2 regions of the Synechococcus sp. H55.9 genome follow, and region 2 is predicted to be linked to the other one. Evidence: predicted binding sites of a transcription regulator. Region 2 holds the regulator's gene; the other holds the start of a gene.
The links. The regulator HrcA, encoded in region 2, represses chaperone genes, less so after heat shock. The targets are predictions, from matches to a motif close to TTAGCACTCNNNNNNNNNGAGTGCTAA.
Positions count from the first base shown of each region.

Region 1 (10,087 bases), on a different contig from region 2:
CCGTCTGGGACTACCCGCGCCCGCCCCGCTTGGAGCCCACCGCCGAGCGGGTGGAAGTTCTCTTCAACGGCGAGCTCATCGCCCACAGCTGCCGCTGCTACCGTATCCTGGAAACCAGCCACCCGCCCACCTACTACATTCCCCCCAGCGACGTGCGGCTGGAGTATCTCCGCCCCAGCGCCCGCACCTCCTTCTGCGAGTTCAAAGGAACTGCCCGCTACTGGACGATCCAGGTCGGCTCCCAAGTGGCCGTGGATGCCGCCTGGAGCTATTCGGATCCCAGCCCAGAGTTTTGGCCCATCCGCGACTACCTTGCTTTTTATGCGGGCCGCGTGCAGGAGTGCCGGGTGGATGGAGAGCGAGTTCGGCCCCAGCCGGGAGATTTCTACGGCGGCTGGATTACCTCCAAGGTCGTAGGCCCCTTCAAGGGGGAGCCGGGGAGCTGGGACTGGTAGGTTCTAAGCAAGAGGGGATCCCTTTTGCTGAGGAAAAGACTACAGTTAAGTCGAGGCGGGTTCAGGGATCCGACGCGATTAGGAGAGCCGACAACAGCCATGACGGTGCGAGTGCCCCTCGACTACTACCGAGTTTTGATGCTGTCGCCACGGGCGGACGAGCATCAGATCGAGCAGGCCTACCGGGAGCGGCTCGATCCCAAACCGGGCGAGCGCTCTTGGCTGCTGGGGTTTTCGCCGCAGGCCGTGGCAGCTCGCGCTCAGCTTATCCAAGAGGCAGCCTCGGTGTTGCTTAACCCAGAGGCGCGACGAAACTACGACGAACACCTCATGCCGGCGGATCCCACCCTGACGGTGGAAGAGACCCTCTTGCCAGGCGTGCTGTGTTTGTATTGCGAAGCCGGAGACTACCAAGCGGCTTTGGATTTGGCTCAACAGATGTTGGGGCAGGGCCACCCTGCCCGTTCCGATGCCATTTTGGCGCGGGCCATCGCCCGTTTGGAGCTGGGCCGGGAAGCCTGGCAGCAGGGATCCTACGAAGAGGCGGCGCGTTCTTTGCAGGCGGGCCTGGCCGAGCTGGAGGAGTACCAGGCCTTTCCGCAGATGCAAGCAGAGTTCCGCCTTGATCTGGGCAAGCTGCGCCCTTACCGCATTTTGCAACTCCTCAGCCACGAGGCCAATGTTTTCTCCCGAACTGGCCAAGAGGCTGCCGATGCGAACGGGGAGCGACAGCAGGGACTGGCTCTCCTCAAAGCCATGCTGGACGAACGGGGCGGCATCGAGGGGATGGGTCAAGATGGCTCTGGCCTCAGCACCGAGGATTTCCTGCGCTTCATCCAGCGGGTACGTCGCCACCTCACCCTCAAAGAACAGCAGGAGTTGTTTGAGCGGGAGGCTGAGCGTCCCTCGATGGTGGCCGCCTACTTGGCCGTGCAGGTATTGCTGGCAGCAGGGTATCTGGAAAATCGTCCGGCCCTGGTGCGGCGTGCCCGCGGTTACCTGGTTCGCTTGGCGCAACGACAGGATGTGCATCTGGAGCAGGCCATCTGCAGTCTCTTGCTGGGACAAACCGAAGAGGCGCTCGAACATCTGCGCTCCACCCAAGAAGCAGAGGCCTTGCAGTTTATCGAAGAACACTCCGCCGGCTCCCCCGACCATCTGCCGGGTCTGTGCCGCTTCACAGAAAGGTGGTTTCAAGAGGAGGTGTTCCCAGAGTTTCGTGGCCTGGAAACTGCCCAAGCGACTTTGCAAGCCTACTTCGACAACCCCCAAGTCCAAGCCTACCTGGACGAGATGCCCAGCCGCGAAGACCCGCCGGCAGGGATGCTATCTCCGCGAGCCCCCTATCCCCCCCCTCATTTGCCGGCTATGGTGGGTGGCCCGCGACTGCTTGAGCAGACTCAAGAATGGCCTCGCCCACCCTCCCCCTTGCAAGGGGGAGGAACCATGCCCGAACCCCCGCGCCTCTCGGATTTGCCCTCTTACCGGGGCACCCCTAGGCCGGGTGTCTCTGCCCTTGCGGATCCCGCCAGCGGGACGGAGTCCTTTGAGGGGCTCCCTGCTCAGAACCCAGGTTTGCAGGATGGGGAACGTTACCGCCGCAGCCGCCTGGGATCCCGCCGTGGCCGGAGTGAGCGCCCTGCCCTTCCCGCCGGCATTCGTTTGGCCGGGGTGGTTGGTGTCGGCATCCTCTCCCTGCTGATCATCTGGCAAATGCTGCGGGGCCTGTTCACGCCACCGCCGGCGCCACCGCTGGAGCAGCCCCAGGTGCAAGTTGAGCAGCCGCCGGTTGCCCTCAGCCGTCCTGATCAGGCAGAGCCCACTCCTGAACCTGAGCCCACCGGCCCTCTGGCCGAGTGGCAAGGAGTCCAACAGGTGCGGGTGATCTCCAACGATGGCATCAACATCCGCCAGCAGCCCAGCCTGAGGGGAGCCATTGTCGGGACAGCCCCCCGCCAAGCTCTGCTGCGGGTGGTAGAAGTGCAAGCCGGCGAAGGACAGGTGCCCGTCTGGTTGCGCGTCGAGCGAGATGGGGCTCCGGGGGGATGGGTCGCTGCCCAATCCGGCTCAACCCGTTTGGTGGAACGGCCCTGAGCTGTCGGCTTTTGCTCTCTTGTTCAGGGGTTCGGCGGCCTATCAGCCCTTTGAGATGGGCAGGGGCGTGAAGATGTGTCCTTCTTGCAGGCTGCCGAAGCTGTGGCAGCGCTCGGATCCCCAGCGAAAGCCGTAGAGGGCGATGTAGGCGCACATCAGGGCATCGATTTGGTCTTCGTAGTTTTTGAGTTGGCGGCCCCTAAGGGATCCCACCTCCACCTGGAGCAGGGTTTCGTGGCCGCGCAGGGCAGGGTCGGCGTTGGTCAGGGAGCGCAGGTGCTGCCGGTAAAGTTGCCAAGCTTGTTCCCGTTCCGGCCAACTGCGTCGAGGGCGGGCCTTGTATTTCAGGGTGCGGCGGAGGCCGAAGAGGCTCACCATGGCGCTGTGGGGGAAGACTTCGGTGATCTGGCGGGCCAAGGATCCCCGCTCGATGCTGGCCTGCTCCCGAAAGCCATGGCGGGAGAGGGCTTGCACCAGAGCTTCCCCTCGCACTTGGCCGTTTTTTTCTAAGAGCCGGCGGTTGGCCGGGTGGGCGCCGGCGGCGTAGGCGCGAAATACTCGGTTCAGCTCGGCTTCGGCCCGCCGCTGGCCGCTGAGGTTGGGGACGCGCAAGGGGGCGTCCACCGCCACCAGGCAGGGATCCCCTCCGGCTTGGGCTTGGATGTAGTCCACAATTTCCGGGTCGGTCTGCAGGATGCGACTGTCCAGCAGGCGGCCCGTCAGGTTCTGGGCTTTGGCATCCCCCATTTCGACCTGCAACGTCGCCACCCCAGAGGGGTTGCGGTTTGACCAGGCCAGGTCTAGGCCAATACAGATTAACCGAGCCATACCGCTTTCCCCTTTTCCACACGCTCGATCGAGGATTCCCTCACCCCCAGCCCCTCTCCCTGAGGGAGGATCCCTCACCCCCAGCCCCTCTCCCAGAGGGAGAGGGGAGTAGGGTTCCCTCGCTGTTCGACTGCCAGTAGCGCCCTCGCACGGCCTCTATCCAATTTGGAACCGTCCTCTAACATCCACCTCAAAACCTAAGAAGGGATCCCGCTAAGGGGGATCCCGAAAGATCTATCCTATTCAGGGCAGTGGACTACGAACCGGCGAGGCAGTAGGTTTTCTGATGAGTGGAGAAACCTCACCCTGCCCTCGCCAGAGGATTAGTAGTCGTAGTCACCCATGCCGCTGCCGCTGCTGGCCGGCGTGTTGGTTTTGGGCTCGGGCTTGTCCACCACGATCGCTTCGGTGGTGAGCACCATGCTGGCAATCGAGGCAGCGTTTTGCAGAGCAGAACGGGTCACTTTGGCCGGGTCAACGATACCCGCTTCAAACATGTCCACATAGGCGTCGTTCTGGGCATCGTAACCCACCGTGAAGGGTTTCTCTTTCACCCGCTCCAGCACGATCGAGCCGTTCTGACCAGCATTCTCGGCAATGCGGCGCAGCGGAGCGCCCAGCGCACGGGCAACCAGGTTGGCCCCCACCAGTTCATCGCCGGACAGGTTGGCCTGCGCCCACTCGGTGACCACCGGCATCAGGTGCGCCAGGGTAGTGCCGCCGCCCGGGACGATCCCTTCTTCCACCGCCGCTTTGGTGGCGTTGATGGCGTCCTCCAGGCGCAGCTTGCGATCCTTCATCTCGGTTTCGGTGGCCGCGCCCACTTTGATCACCGCCACACCGCCGGAGAGCTTGGCCAGGCGCTCCTGCAGTTTTTCTTTGTCGTAGGTGGAATCGGTTTCTTCAATTTGGCGACGGATTTGCTCGCAGCGGGCTTTGACGGCCGCTTCGTTGCCTTCCGCCACGATGGTGGTGTGGTCTTTGGTTACCGTGACGCGACGGGCCGAGCCGAAGGAGTCGAGACGGGCGTTCTCCAGCTTCAGGCCGCGTTCTTCGCTGATGACCTCACCGCCGGTGAGGATGGCGATGTCTTCCAGCATGGCCTTGCGGCGATCCCCAAAGCCAGGCGCTTTCACCGCTACCACGCTCAGCACGCCCCGCAGCTTGTTTACCACCAGGGTGGCCAGGGCTTCTTTCTCGATGTCTTCGGCGATGATCAGCAGCGGACGACCGGCGCGGGCCACTTGCTCCAGAACCGGCACCAGGTCTTGCACCAGGGTGATTTTCTTATCGGTAATCAGGATGTAGGGGTTTTCCAGAACCGCCTCCATCCGCTCCGTGTCGGTGACGAAGTAGGGAGAGATGTAGCCTTTGTCAAAGCGCATCCCCTCCGTCACTTCCAGCTCGGTGGTCATGGACTTGCCTTCTTCCAGGGAGATCACCCCTTCGCGGCCCACTTTGTCCATGGCCTCGGCAATCATGCGGCCCACTTCCTCATCGTTGCCGGCGGAAATGGACGCTACTTGGGCAATGGCTTTGGAGTCTTCCACTGGGCGGGCATGTTCGGCGATCTTGTCCACCAGGAACTTCACCGCCTTGTCAATGCCGCGCTTGAGGGCAATCGGGTTGGCGCCGGCGGCTACGTTTTTCAGCCCTTCTTTAACCATGGCATGGGCCAAGACGGTGGCGGTGGTGGTGCCGTCACCAGCCGTGTCGTTGGTCTTGGAAGCCGCCTGACGGATCAGGGAGACGCCGGTGTTTTCAATGTGGTCTTCCAGCTCGATTTCTTTGGCGATGGTTACCCCATCGTTGATGATTTGGGGCGCGCCAAATTTTTTCTCCAGTACAACGTTGCGCCCTTTGGGGCCAAGAGTAACGGCTACTGCTTCTGCCAATACATCCATGCCGTGCTCAAGGGCGCGACGAGCGTCTTCGCTGAAAATGATCGATTTGGCCATAGTTAACCTCTGACGTACAAACGCCGGTAAGGGTGAAACAAAGACTCAACGGCTCGACTGCTGAATTGCAGTTGAGTTGCTACCGAAGCACTGATGAATTACTGAACAATGGCGAGAATGTCCCGCTCGGCCAGCAGCACATATTCATCGCTGCCCAGCTTCACTTCTGTGCCGGCGTACTTGGAGTAGAGCACTTTATCGCCGGCCTTCAGTTCCATCGGGATCAACTTGCCCTCGTCATTGCGCTTGCCGGGGCCGACAGCGGCCACCTCCCCCACTTGGGGTTTTTCTTTGGCAGTGTCGGGCAAAAAGATGCCGCCTGCGGTTTTCTCGTCCTGCTGGGCAATTTTGACCAGCACGCGGTCGCCCAGCGGCTTCAGGGTAGAGACGTTCAGAGCTACTGCAGCCATGACAATTTTCCTCCGTGATCCGAAAGCACGAAGCTGAAGGGTTTAACTTATGAGTCGAGACCTTAAGCTTGTGCAAATCGAGGTTTTAGCACTCTCGACTTACGAGTGCTAGTTTATCAGCCAACTTTCTGGCCTGACAATAGCCCCTGTGGGCGGGATCCCGCTTTTGGGCAGGTACGGTTGGGTACGGATCTCTCTACTTCTGGGCCTGTTGTGGGATCATGGCCTGAGGGGGGTGGAGCAAGCAGGTGCGGATCCCGTTTTTTCAAGTAGATGCCTTTACGGCGGTGCCTTTTGGGGGCAACCCGGCGGCGGTGTGTTTGCTGCCCCAGGAGCTGCCGGCAGCTTTGATGCAAGCGATTGCGGCGGAGAACAATTTGTCGGAGACGGCTTTTTTGCTGCCCCAGGGATCCCTGGGCGCTGTTCCCCACTATGGGCTGCGCTGGTTTACTCCGACGACGGAAGTGGATCTCTGTGGCCATGCCACCTTGGCCGGTGCCTATGTGCTCTTGACCGAGGTGCACCCGGAAGCTCAGGAGGTGGCCTTTTCCACCCGCAGTGGCCGGTTGTCGGTGCGGCGGCAGGGGGAGCGGCTGGCGATGGATTTTCCCGCCCAGGCTCCCCAGCCCTGGCCGGAAGCGCAAGAGCAGGTGGCAGCGGCTTTGGGGATCCCACCTGTAGATCTGTGCCGCGGAGGCATGGGTATGGCGGTGCTGGCTTCGGCCCAGCAGGTGCAGCAGGTGCAGCCGGATTGGGCCCAGGTTCAGGCGCTCCCCGTTTCCGGCTTGATCGTCACCGCCTCTGGGGAGGATCTGAAGGATGGGCCGGATTTCGTCTGCCGCGTTTTCGCCCCCCAGTTGGGGATCGTGGAGGATCCGGTGACGGGATCTGCCCAGTGTCTTTTGATGCCCTATTGGTCGAGGCGCCTGGGCCGGGCTGAGCTCAAAGCCCGCCAGCTCTCGACGCGGGGAGGCGAGCTGTGGTGCCGCGATCTCGGCCCTCGTGTGGAGATTGCCGGCCAAGCGGTGTTGGTGATTGTGGGAGAGCTGCGGATCCCCTAGAAAAAAGCACCCCGGCTGGTTCCGGGGTGGTGGAAAAAGTATGGGAACGGTTGGGCTAGCCCAAAAGTTCTGCCGCCTGAATGAGTTCCACTTGCTTTTTCTTGAGCACCAGCAGGAGCTGGGTGATGGCCACCGCTGCCAGGAAGGCCACCAGCCATTTCACCCGATCCGGGCTTTGCAACACCAGATCCCGCTCTGCTTGGCCAAAGCCGCCCACGTTGGGGTTGTTGGTGACCGGATCCCCCTCTTGGACGCTGTCGCCCACGTTAACCACCAACTCCGGCCCCGGCGGCACTACCAAGTTTTGGATCCCGTTTTCGGTCTCGAAACTGAGCACCCGCGTGCCCGGCAACTCGTATTCGGGCGGCACCAGGGCGGCCAGCTCAGCTGGCAGGTCGCTGAGATCCGACTCGACGGTGGCAATGCTGGCCAGGCGACCGGTGGCGGGAGCGCGGAAGACGTTGTTGTTGCTGAGGCTGCCGTCGGGGTTGATCTGGCCACGACCGCGGTTGGCGCCGACATAGACCCGATATTTCATGAAGGCCACCGAGGGATCCTCTTTCGGGTCAGGCGCTACCACCGGGAAGACGATTTCCTGGTGTTGCTCGCCGGGCAAAGGGCCCACCAGAAGGATGTTGGGCTTCTCGTCGCTGTAGGGGGTGATGTAGGTCTCGGCGGTTTCCTGCCGCTGTTCCTCGGTCATCTCCTCTTCGGTAGCCAAACGGAAGCCCTCCGGCAACACCACCACAGCACCCACATTCAGCCCGCCTTTGCTGCCATCCCCCAGCACCTGCTGTTTGCTCAGGTCATAAGGGATCCCGACCTTGATGGTGAACACCTGGCCAGGGGTAACCGCCTGCGGCACTTCGGCACGGGCGGGCATGGCGTTCAGGTGGCAGTTGGCGCAGACAATTTTTCCGGTGGCCTCGCGGGGGTTGTCGTAGGCCATCTGGGCGTAATAAGGGTAGGCTGCCGCCGGACGGGATCCCATCCCCAGCAACAGCAGCAGCGCACACACGGCTAAGCAAATTCGCTTCATAAGTCCAGCTCAGAATGGATTGCAATCACAGTTTTGGAACACAATTGGGGAAGAGCGATCTCGATCATTCGCCCCACCTCGCTCGGCAGAAGCTGACCTAACCACAAGCGGCTCACCTCGCCATCGGGATCCTGACTCACCGTTTTAAAAGGACTCCATCCCGCTAGCACGACCGGGAATTCAGTTAACCTCAGTTAACAGTTGAACCCAATTGCCGCCGTAGAGCTGTCGGGATCCCTTGCTCCTTCAGCTAGGCCTCGCGGAAATCGGGGCCTTGCCAGGGGCTGAAGCGAACGTTGTCGCCATCCACTGTGGCGCTCACCAGCTCCAGCGAGCGGGGAGCCGGCCCCCGGATCACCTTGCCGTTGGCCGCGTACTGGGATCCGTGGCAAGGGCACTTAAACAAGTTTTCTCCCACATTCCAGGGCACCACACAGCCGAGGTGGGTGCAAACAGCATTGAGGCCGTAATTGGCCACCGCCCCGTTGTCGATCACGATATAGGTGGGATCCCCCTTTAAGCCTTGGGCCAGCACCCGATCCGTGGCGGCATGGGTGGCCAACAGTTCACTGACGCTGATGGGCTTGCCGAGGGCGTCCTGAGCGATGAGGCCCTCACCCCCTCCCCCGGACGAGGGCGGAATAAAATACTTCACCACCGGGTAGAGGGCGCCCACCACCACCACTCCCACCGAGCCACTGAGCAGGGCATTCAGAAAAACCCGCCGGCTCATGGGGGGGGCTTCAAAGTTGCTAACCGCTTCCGTCATAATGGCAAATGCAGACCTGAGAAGTTTTAACGTTCGTTGACAAGCGACACCATCCTAACCGACCCCTTTGGCCAATATCGTTAAGAAATGCAACGGTGAACCCAAGGCCTTCAGCCTACCCGGCAACATTGAAGCCAGTCTCAAGCCAGTGCGATGACGGGATCCGACTTTCAAGCTTTGCTGCAAGACAAGTGGGGCTGCTCCTACGACGTGCAGTTGCGGCGTATCCAGCAAAAGGTGGTGTTGCTGGTGATGTGGCGCTACCTGGAGCAGCCCTCTTTTCCCTTGAGCGAGGCCGAGTACCTGGCCCACTTGGAGAAGGTGATGGCCCATTTACAGGCTTGGGGGGTGTGGGAAACCGTGCGCCGCGAAATCGAAGCCACCCGTCAGAGGCCTCGCATGGGCAAAGCGGTGGCCATTCCTCTAGATTTGCAAAAGGTGGGGGAGCGGGCCTCCGAGTGGTTGCTGTAAGTCCTAGAGGGGACGCTGCTTGCGCACTGGTTCGGTTTCGGGGCGATCCTCCTGAGCTTCTGATTCCAGTTCCAGCAGCGTGCGGAATGCCGGCTCGTCCAGACGGTAGTCCCGCTGCTCGATCAGATCTCGGTCGGTCGAGTAAATGGTGTCGGACTCGGACACAACTTCCTGACGGCGGAAGCGGCGGGCAAAGTTGAGTTTGCGCAGCAGCGCCTCTGTGGGACGCTTCAGTTGCTCTCGCCAAAGCTGCCGGATGCGATTGCGCCGCTCCACCCCTTGATTGCGAATTTGCAAGGCCAGCCAGCGAACGGCAGGCACGGCCAAAAACAGCGTGCCGTAGAGGAAGAGGAATCCAATCAGCGGGTAGATAAACGCCAAAAAGGCGTTGCTGCCGGCGGCGGCGGCCACCTCTTCCCGCGCTCCGTAGAGAATGGCGGCCAGAAAGAAATTGAGCACCCCCAATCCCCCCGCCAGGGTCAGTTGACCAGGTGTAGCCCGGCTAAACACCCAGGGTTTCTCTTGCAACACTTCAGGGATCCCCTTGGGCTGGCGCTCTGAGGCGGCCACCTGCAGCTCCGGGAAGCGGTAGACGATATCCCCGTCGTCGCTCACCTCCGGCTGACCGTCGAACTTGAGCAAAATCGGCAGCATGTAGTCTTCATACTCCAGGGCCGGGGATCCCGGCTCCACATCCAGATAGGGCAACACCTGCTCTGCTGTGATCACCCCTCCATTGGCGCGAATCAGTTGGCCGATGAGGGCATAGCGCTCCTCCTCTAGGTTGGCATTGGGATCCCCATCCCCAAACAGGAAGCTGTACACCGCCTCCAAAAAGTTCATCTCTGCTTGTTCCTGGCGGGGGCGCGCCCGACCGGAATAGTCCCTGTAGTAGTAGGGATAGGGATCCCAGAAGGGGTTGCCAACCCAAAGGTTGGGAAAGTAGTAAAACCCTATCCCCCGCGACCGGCTGCGATTGTCCTCCTCGCGGCTACTGGCCAT
Region 1 is NZ_JANSJB010000008.1:12,296-22,382, forward strand. It holds gene NW857_RS02115 (DUF427 domain-containing protein) at 1-455, shown strand, start outside; gene NW857_RS02120 (SH3 domain-containing protein) at 555-2,549, shown strand; gene NW857_RS02125 (DUF429 domain-containing protein) at 2,592-3,377, opposite strand; gene groL (chaperonin GroEL) at 3,701-5,335, opposite strand; gene groES (co-chaperone GroES) at 5,434-5,745, opposite strand; gene NW857_RS02140 (PhzF family phenazine biosynthesis protein) at 5,994-6,806, shown strand; gene NW857_RS02145 (apocytochrome f) at 6,862-7,845, opposite strand; gene NW857_RS02150 (cytochrome b6-f complex iron-sulfur subunit) at 8,096-8,614, opposite strand; gene NW857_RS02155 (DUF3067 family protein) at 8,768-9,085, shown strand; gene NW857_RS02160 (hypothetical protein) at 9,089-10,087, opposite strand, start outside.
Region 1: groES (co-chaperone GroES) is a predicted target of HrcA. The motif match lies at 5,831-5,857, and genes of this name have one in related genera.

Region 2 (10,087 bases):
CCCGGGATCAGAACCGGTGCAGGGTCCGCAGCAGGCGGGGTTTTGGGTTGGCGAGCCATGGTGGCAACCTCCTGAAGTCTGTGAGTCGTTGGGGGATCCTTAGAAAGCAGCTAGCGAATGGGGTGGTGCAGGGTCACCAGCTTGGTTCCGTCGGGGAAGGTGGCCTCCACTTGAATTTCCGGGATCATCTCCGGGATCCCAGGCATCACGTCCTCTCGGCTCAGCCAGGTCAGCCCCTCGCTCATCAACTGGGCAACCGTTTTCCCTTCCCGTGCCCCCTCCAAAACGGCTGCGCTCAGGTAGGCCACCGCCTCGGGGTAGTTGAGTTTGAGGCCTCGCTGCCGCCGATCCCGAGCCAACTGGGCCGCCAGGTAGATCAACAACTTGTCTTTCTCCTGGGGAGACAGGTACATGAGGTCACCTCAAAGATACAAAACGATACAGAAGAGACGGCAGGGCGCCACGTTAGCCTAGAGTTGATTTAACTTGTACCACCTCTGGGCCAACAAGAGGCTCCCAAGTTGTATGAGGAACCACCCGCCCTTCTCCAGCACTGACGGTCTCGGTACCCGATGTTGCATCTTCCTTCCTGGGCAGCCTCTCCTGAAAGAGTAACAATAGATAAATAGGTGTAGTAGTCGTCAAGGTTTGTTTAGATTTGTATCTCGGCCCTGAGTTGATTTATCTTGGAGCAATTTACCGGCTTTGTTTAGCAGTTTCCTTTGATATGGATTGACTAGGTTCTTTTGATGAGCTATGAAACTCGAACTGACTCCCAGACAGCGCAAGATTCTCTGGGCGACGGTGCGCAGCTACATTGCGACGGCTGAACCTGTCGGTTCCAAAACCTTGGCTCAGTCCTATAACTTTGGGGTGAGCACGGCCACCATTCGTAACGACTTGGCCACCCTTGAGCAGGTTGGGTTACTGTTTCAGCCCCACACCTCCGCCGGGCGGGTTCCTTCCGACTTTGGCTATCGGGTCTATGTAAACGATCTGTTGACCTCTGCCAACATGGATGGGATCCCCTGCGATGCTCCTCAGCCGGATCCCCATCCTGCTCTGCAGCAGTTGCTGGATCAGCTTGGCCGCGAGCTGGGCGACGACCTGGACAGTCTTCTCCAGAGGGTGGCCCAGCTTTTGGCCCATCTGAGCGGCTGCATTGCTCTGATCACCCCACCCCAGGGGCCGGTGGTGGCCATTCACCACGTGCAGTTGGTGTCGGTGGCGCCAGGGCGGGTGATGGTGTTGGTGGTTACCGATTCTTATCAAACCCATTCGGCCTTGGTCAGCCCACCCGAGTGGCCCAGCGACTGCCAAGAGGATCTGGAAGATGAATTGCGATTGCTCAGCAACTTCCTCACCCTGAAGCTGCGGGGCAAGACTTTTGCCGAGTTGCAGGATTTGAGCTGGCTGAAGCTGGATGAAGAGTTTCGCGCCTACAGCCATTGGCTGCAGCAACTGCTGCGCTCGGTGGTACAACGCTATCTGCGGCCATCTCTCGGGCAGGTGTTCAGTGCCGGCATGACAGAGCTGATGCGTCAACCGGAGTTTTCCCAAGCCCGGCAGGTGCAGGCGGTGATGCAGTTGATCGAGGAAGGGGCGGAGCAACTCCAGGGAATGATTGGGCTCCATTTGACCGATGGGGGCTCAAGGGGGAACGATTCAGGACAGCCCGACCGCAATATCCCGGTGATCATCTACATCGGCAGCGAGAACCCGCTGGAGTCTTTGCACCACTGTACGGTTATCGCTGCCACTTACCACCGCCGCTCGGCTCCTCTGGGTACTGTCACCTTGCTGGGGCCGACCCGAATGGCCTACGAGCGCAGCATTGCGGCTGTGCAGGCGGTGGCCTCTCACCTGACTCGGGCTCTTGCTTAGGGGGGCAGGGTCTGGGCTGCACCCGAGCAATAGCAAGCTGTGACCAGGCTCTCTTCTTTTCACCTGCGGGTACAACACGCCATCCGGCAGCGGCAGCTTCTTCACCCCGGCGAGCGCTTGCTGGTGGCTTTTTCCGGCGGTCAAGATTCCTTTTGCCTGCTCCAGATCCTGCGGGATCTGCAGCCTCGCTGGGACTGGAAGCTGTTTGTCCTGCATTGTGATCACCGTTGGTCGGCGGACGAAACGGAGTGTGCCCGCTTTTTGCAGCGATGGCTGCAGCAGCAGGGGCTAATCCATGCCGTTGCAACTGCGGATCCCATCCGCCGAGATGAGGCAGGGGCCAGGGCTTGGCGCTACCAACAGTTGGACAAATGGGCCCGCATTTGGGAGTGCAGCGCCGTGGTGATGGGGCATACGGCCAGCGATCGCGCAGAGACGTTGTTGTGGAATTTGCTGCGGGGGACAGGAGCCGCCGGGCTGAGCAGCCTAGATTGGCAGCGCCGCCTGGACGAGCGGGATCCCACCTCTGCCCGGTTGGTGCGCCCCCTGCTGGGCCTTTTTCGTTGGGAAACCGAGCAATTTTGCCGGCAGCACCAGTTGCCGGTCTGGCCGGATCGCAGCAACCAAGATCTGGCCCATGGCCGCAACCGCCTCCGCCTAGAGGTGATGCCCTACCTGAAGCAACACTTTAACCCCCAACTGGAAGTGGCTCTGAACCGAGCTGCCACGCTGCTACAAGCAGAACACGAGCTGGTGGTAGCCCAGGCAGATCAGCTCTGGGCGCAGGTGTATGAGCCCACTTTGCCAGGGCTGCGACGGGATCCCTTGCGGGCCGCCCCCTTAGCCCTGCAGCGACAGGTGATGTTCCGATTTTTGTCCCTGGTGCTGCCCCACCACCCCACCTTTGATCAGGTGGAAGCCGGGATCCAGCTCTTAAAAGCAGGCCGCGGCAGCCGCAGCCCCGACTATCCAGGTGGGAGCTGGCTAGAAGTGAAAGAGGATCACATTTGTTTTGTTTCCATTAATTCCACTTCCCCGAAAGGAAGCAACTCTCCCCGACTATAGCCCTTACCCAATCCAGGGGCCCAGATCGACAGGGTCTCGTTTTGGGCTGCAATTTCCCCTCACTTTTTGTCGCCGAGGGGCCTGAAACCCTTGCCCAGCAAGGGATCGACCGGATCAACGGAAGAATCAGGGTTTGAGGGTTGTCGCCGACCCTGTCGCTGAATTTTGGGTATAAAGCTTTACAAGGATCCCGGTGCTGCTGTTGAGGTGGCCTGGGATGGGCTCCTGAGGGGTGGGCTAAGACGGTCTTTCTAGGGATCCAGGACATAGCGATCCTGGGAGAGGAGCTTGTTGCCGCGATAGACGCTCACCTGCAAATGCTGGGGATCCAGCCGCTGCTGCTCCACGCGGATGGGGGAGATCTGGAGGGCGTGGCGGGATCCCCGTCCCAGCACCGACACGATGAGATTTTGGCCGCGGATCTGAAGGCGCAGGCGCACCGGCCAAGGGAAGGGGTTGCGCAGCTTGAGGTCGGCCAAGCCGTACCAAACGGTGGCATCCAGGCCGGGGGGCACCGACTCCACGGGGCGGTAATGGGGGTGCCTTTCCACCACTTCCAGCCCCGCCAGCAGAGCAGCGTTGTATAGGCTGGAGGAGACTTGACAGATCCCGCCCCCAACCGAATCCAGGGTTTCGGCCACCATGAATACCGGCGCAGGCAGATAGCCCCGCTCGAGGGTGCGCGGCCCTACCACCTGGTTGAAAGAAAAAACTGCCCTTGGCTGAATGTAAACCCCATCCAGGCTTTGGGCAGCCTGGCGAATGTTGTGGAGCTGCGAGGGAGTGCGCTCCTGCAAGGAAGTGGTGTATCGGCTCAGGGTGGTTGGGGTGGGATCCGTCCACCACAGAGCCAGCAGGGCCAACCCCACCGACAAAGCCAATCCCCGCATCTTCCCTTTCACTTTTCCCAAGACACCTTGGCTTTCAAGAGAACCTCACCCTGGGGTTGGCGAGGGACGGCAGCGGCTTGGGCCGTAACCAGCACCTCTTGGGGGCGGGCGCCCTCTGGCAGCGGGTGTGGCGGGCGCAAGGCCACAAGCGCGGATCCCTGGGCATCCACCTGAAAGGTGCCGCAGTGGAGGATCTCGCCGTCGTCCAGCTTGAGCCAGAGGTGGTAACGCTCTCCAGGGGCCGGTTGGGGCAGATCCCTTGCCGCCAAGACCACCTCCTGCCACTCTCCTGGGCGCAACAGCAGGTTGGCCGACCCCACCTCTCCCTGCAAGTTCACCAGACGGGATCCCGGCTGTTGCAAGAGATGGGACAATGTCTGCACCGATTCTAGCCGGGCCAGTTGCAGCGCCTGCCGCAGTCGCCAGTTGTCGAAAACCAGCAAAGCCAAGGCCCCTGCCGCCAAGCCCCCTACCCAGCGCCACTCAGCCGTGAGGCGACCGAACCCCAGAGAGGACAGTGCCGGCTGAAGAGGGGTCAGCGCCTCCTCAATGCCCGCCTCTGCCATCACCTTGCCCCGCAAGCTGGCCGGCGGAATCACCCCTGGCAACCCATAGGGCAGCAGATGCAGGGTTTCTTGCAGGGCCTGCAACTCTGCCAGCAACCGCGGGTCTTGGGTTAGGCGTGCCTCCAGGGCGCTTGCCTGTTCAGGAGACAAGTCCCCCAGCAGATAGCCGGCCAGTTCTTCCTGTGCTTCTGATGAAGGGGGCGAGGCGGCTTCAGACCCAGAACTTAACTCCAAGGAGAGCGATTCCCGCAACTTGCAGAGGGCCTGGCGAGTGCGGGCTTTAACCGCCTCCAGCGGGATCCCCCAGTGTTGGGCAATGTCCGCCTGGCTCAACCCCTGGTAGTAGAGCAGCTCGAGAACCTGCCGTTGGCTTTCCGGCAGTTGGCTGAGGGCCTCCTGCACCGCTTGCCGTCGCTCCTCGAGGGAGAGCTGCTCAAAAGGGATCGGAGCACTGCCATCGGCGGCGAGCAGGGGTTGCCAGTGTTTCAAAAAACGTTGATGGCTATCCTGGGAGCGCAGACGCTCAATGGCTCGCGAACGGGTCAACGCACACAAAAAACTGCTCACGGATCCCTGCCGCGGATCATAGTCGGGCTTGTGCCACAGTTCGACAAACACCGCCTGAGTCAGATCTTCCGCCTCGGCCGCATGGCCCAGGATCTTAAGGGCCAGCCCACAGATCAAGCCGGCATAGCGATCGTAGAGTACAGCCAGGGCAACAGAATGCCCTGCTGTGAGCGCTTCCATCAGCTCCACATCGCTGCGGGATGGCCAATCCCTCACCCGCTCGCGCCAGGGAGACGGAGTCCTTGGTTGCTCAGCCATGCTACACCCAGCGTCGTCCCACAGAAACGAAGATAGACCTGATGAAAGCCTATCCCCTCAGCCGCGGCGAGCCGCCCACTCCAGCCCCAGCAGAGCCGTGTTCACCAGCAAGGCCAGGGATCCCACCGCTAGAGATCCAGCCCAGATTTTGTCGTAGCGACCGGCCTGGGCAATGCCCTCAAAAAGCAGGGTGCCCAGCCCCCCTGCCCCAAACTTGGCCCCCACCGTGGCAATGGCAATGGCCACAATTGCCGCCAGCCGCAAGCCGGCCAGGGCAACCGGCAGCATCAGGGGTAGCTGCACCTGCCACCACCGCTGCCAGAGGTTCATCCCCAGACCCTTGGCTGCCTCCAGAAGAGCCGGCTCCACTGATTGCAAACCCACGTACAGGTGGCGCACCAAGATCACCTGCGAGTAGAGCACCATCGCCACCACCACCGAGCGGGCATTGAGCCCGAACCAAGGGATCAACAAAATGATTAGAGCCAGGCTGGGCACCGTGTACAGGATGCTGAGGATCCCCATCAGCGGTAGGGCTAGCGAGCGCACGTGGTGAACCAGCAAAGCCAACGGCAGCGCCAGCACCAGCGCAATCCCCAAGGCCGTCGCCACCATTGCTAGGTGCTCTTGGGTAAGCTGCCACACCAAGCCGGGATGGCGGAGAAGGTAGCTCATGCGGATCCCCCCTCCAGCATGGCCAGATGGCGGATGTGATCCAGGGTAACGATGCCGATAGCCCGCCCGTCTTCCCACACCGTGAGAGCCGCCGCCCCCGTGCGCAGCAGCAGCGACAAGGCCCGCCGTAGGGTTTCGTGGGGCTTTACCACCGCCCCCTCCTGGATCTGGTGGTTGTGCGGGATCCGCTCCATCGCCGTTTCCACCCGCAGCACGCTCAGTTGCCGCACCATGTCGTCTGCCCCCAATAGCTCTCTGACAAAGGGGGTGGCCGGCTGGGTGAGCAGTCGAAAGGGAGTATCGAACTGCACCACTCGCCCCTGCTGCATCACCAAGATGCGATCTGCCAGGCGCAGCGCCTCTTCCACGTCGTGGGAGACGAAGAGGATGGTCTTTCTCAGTCGCCGCTGCAGGCGCAGGATCTCATCTTGTAGCTTGCTACGGGTGATGGCGTCGAGGGCCCCAAAGGGTTCGTCCATCAGCAGCAGATCCGGATCCCCGGCCAGCGCCCGCGCCAGCCCCACCCGCTGCTGTTGGCCGCCTGAGAGTTGAGCCGGGTAGCGACGTCGGTATTCTTGGGGGGGCAAGTTGACCAAGCTGAGCAGCTCGTCCACTCGCTCGCGGATGCGCTCCCTTGGCCAGCCCAAAAGTCGCGGCACCACCGCCACATTCTGGGCCACCGTCATGTGGGGAAACAACCCCACCTGCTGGATGACATAGCCGATGCGCTGGCGCAGCGCCGTCACCGGAAAGTGGCGGATATCCTGCCCATCCAGGCGAATCTGTCCTTGGGTGGGCTCCAGCAGCCGGTTCACCATCTTCAGAAGGGTGGTTTTGCCGCAGCCGGAAGGGCCGAGGATGACCACCAACTGGCCTGAGGCCACAGAAAAACTGCACTCCTCCACAGCCGGACGGGAACTGTGGGGGAAGCGCAGCGATACCCGCTCGAATTCAAGGGTGCTCACGCCGGGGCCTCGGGCAACGGCTATTCCTTCAAAATACCGGCCTCCACCAAGAAGGATCTCGCCACCTCTGCCGGCTCCTTGCGCTTGCCGCTCACCTCGTAGTTCAGCCGCTGCATCACCTCGTCCGTCAGCAACGGAGCAAGGGCGTTCAAAGCAGTGGCGATGCCGGGGTTGGCCTCCAGGGTATCTTTGCGCACCACCGGCGCCACCTGGTAAGGGGGGAAAAGCTGCTTGTCGTCCTTGAGCACCACCAGGTCAAAGGCGGCAATTTCCCCGTCAGTGCCAAAGGCCACCGCCACATCCGCCTCCCCATTGACCAAGCCCTGGTAGCGCAGGCCGGGATCCACCGCCTTGTAGGCTTTGAGGCGAAAGTTGCCGTAGACTGCTCGCAGTCCCGGCAGGCCGTCTTCGCGGGCTTGAAACTCCGGCGGCCCGATCATCACCAGCTCGCCTGCTCTGGCCACCATGTCTGAGAGGGTAGTGATGCCCAGCTCCGCCGCTCTGGCGCGGGTCATGGCCAGGGCCTGGGTGTTGTTCATGGGGGCCGGATCCAGCCAAACCAGTTGGAACTGGCGCTCGTACTCGCGGGCCACCGTCGCGTATACCTGGGCCGGGTCACTGCTGCTGGGCAGCTTGAGCACCGTCAGCAGGCCGGTGCCAGTGTACTCCGGGTAGAGATCGATCTCGCCGCTCAGCAGGCCGGCATGGGCCACCGGCGTTCCCCCCAGGTTGAGCTTGCGCTCCACCGCCAACCCCGCCGCCTCCAGAGCCAAGGCGTACATTTCCCCCAAGATAAACTGCTCGGTGAAGTCCTTAGAGCCGACCACAATCGGTTTGGCAAGGCCCGCTTGAGGGGCAAGAACAAGGGCGGCCAGCCCCGAGAGGGCCAGCAGAGCCAGGCGACGAGTGGTTTTGAGCATGGCAAAAGGGATCCCCAACTCGAGACAAGCGGCCCTGCCGAGAGTGTTCCGGCCTGGGCCAGGAAGTTGCGACTGTTAAGCCACCATTAAACCATTATTGTCCCCGATCCGTAACTGCAAGAGCGACAGCGGCACTACCGGCATTGCCCCGCCCCAGAGCCTCAACCCCATCCCATTAGCCTCTGCCGGGGGCCGGGAACGATCCGGTGACGGCCCGGATCTTCTGCCGCCGCCCAGCTCGCTCGATCTCCAGCTCCAGGGTGCTGCCCACCTCGGTGCGCTCCACCTCCTGTTGCACTTGGTCGGCGGTGGTGACGGCGCGGCCATTGATGGCAAGAATGATGTCTCCGGCGCGCAGGCCCGCCCGCTCTGCCGGGGATCCCTGGATCACCTCGCCGATGAGCACCCCCTGATCCACCGTCACGAAAATGCGGCTGTTGGGATCCTGGTTGAGACGTTCCTTCAGGTCGGGGGTGAGGGTGAGCATACGGATGCCCAGGTAGGGGTGATCCACCTTGCCGCGGGCGATCAACTGGTTGGCCACCCGCTGGGCTGTCTCGATGGGAATGGCAAAGCCCAGCCCTTGCGCCCCTTGGATGATAGCCGTGTTCACCCCGATCACCTCCCCTTGAGCATTGAGCAGGGGGCCGCCTGAGTTGCCGGGGTTGATGGCCGCATCCGTCTGGATAAAAGACACCCGCTTGTCGGGCACGCGGATCTCGCCGCTGGAGCGGCCCAAAGCGCTGATGATCCCAGCGGTTACGGTGTTGTCCAGCCCCAGGGGGTTGCCGATGGCAATGGCCCACTGGCCCGGCTCCAGCAGTTCGGAGCGGCCCAGCTTCACCGTCGGCAGGTTCTGGGCCTCGATCTTCACCACCGCAATGTCCGTCACCGGGTCGGTGCCAATTACTTTGCCGTCAAAGCTGCGGGTATCCTTGAGCGTCACCGTCACCTTGTCGGATCCCTCGACCACATGGGCGTTGGTGATGATCTGGCCGTCCGGGCTGATGATAAAGCCGGAGCCAGTGCCCTGTTGCCGCCGTTGGCGGGGGATGGAAGGGATCGCTTGGCCAAAGAAATCCCGGAAGAAGGGATCGCTAAAGAACTCCTCTGGAAAAGCGCCCGGAACACGCACCGTCCGCTCGGAGTCGATGCGCACCACCGCCGGCCCCACCTTTTGCGCCACCTCGGCGATAAAATTCAGGTTCAGTTGGGGCGGGGTTGCCGTCGTTTGCGCAGATACTCCGTTGCTTCCCATGAGAGCTGCTCCTAGCCCAATGCCCAAGAGCACCAGCAGCAGCGGCGAGAGAAGAGACTTAAGAACGGCCAAAGGCTCAAAAAAGGAACGAACTCCGTCCTGCTGATGCAAACGGGCAGGTTGAGCAGAAGCTTCTGAACTGGGAGAAGGTTGGCCCGGCATGGATGTGCTGCGCTTCATAGCTACCTGAGTCAAGGAAGAGAAGAGCTGGGAGCGCAGAAATACCTTGGCCCCCTGCGAAACCTAGGGCCTAATCTAGCATGGACAGCAGGGATCCCAAGGCGGCAGCCGCGGCGCTTTTCCGTACTTCCATCTGGGTTGAAGAGCAGCGGAATCTGCTTGCCTGGAGTAGCCACCCTATATCCAACTGGCTTTGATGGGGATAGAAGGCCAGACAGGGCTGTTGTCCCCAGCTTTGGCCGGCTTACAGCTAACGTAGAAGTGGTAGATCGGGGGTAAGACCATGACCAACCCAGCCCGTCGTCTGTTGGCTCCTCTACTCGCCGGTTTTCTCTGGCTACCGGCAGCCACCCCGGTTTTGGCGCAAAGGGATCCCTTGCCGCCACCGCCCCCCGGCCAGGGATGGCGCCCGGTGAACCCCCTTCCCCCTGATGAGCCAAGCCAGCCCTTTCAACTGCAAACCACCTTGCTGTTGCGCTCTGGGGATCTCATCCAAGCCGTGCATCGCTCTCCGGAAGCCCTCTTGATTGCCCCTGGCGAAACCCGCGCCGTCAGCCTTAGCCTGGAGACTCCCCTGCGGGATATCTACGGCAACATGGTCGTGCCGGCGGGAGCTATCCTAGAAGGCCAATTCCAGCCGGTGAGCGGCGGCACCCAGTTTGTCTCGCGGGCCTTGATCTTCAACGGCCAATCCTATCCTCTCTACGCCCAAAGCCAGGTAATCCCGCTGCGCAAGGATCCCCGCCACACTTCTGGGGAAGCGATCGTGCAAGATGCCCTGATCGGGGCGGCGGCAGGGGCGATCTTGGGCGGCCTGTTCGGCGACCGGGTGATCTCGACGGAGAAGGTGCTAGGTGGA
Region 2 is NZ_JANSJB010000043.1:1,048-11,134, reverse strand. It holds gene NW857_RS07285 (urease subunit beta) at 1-11, opposite strand, end outside; gene NW857_RS07280 (urease subunit gamma) at 111-413, opposite strand; gene hrcA (heat-inducible transcriptional repressor HrcA) at 757-1,884, shown strand; gene tilS (tRNA lysidine(34) synthetase TilS) at 1,924-2,949, shown strand; gene NW857_RS07265 (VanW family protein) at 3,201-3,839, opposite strand; gene NW857_RS07260 (sigma-70 family RNA polymerase sigma factor) at 3,848-5,230, opposite strand; gene NW857_RS07255 (ABC transporter permease) at 5,288-5,905, opposite strand; gene NW857_RS07250 (ABC transporter ATP-binding protein) at 5,902-6,870, opposite strand; gene NW857_RS07245 (glycine betaine ABC transporter substrate-binding protein) at 6,891-7,790, opposite strand; gene NW857_RS07240 (HhoA/HhoB/HtrA family serine endopeptidase) at 7,966-9,210, opposite strand; gene NW857_RS07235 (hypothetical protein) at 9,512-10,087, shown strand, end outside.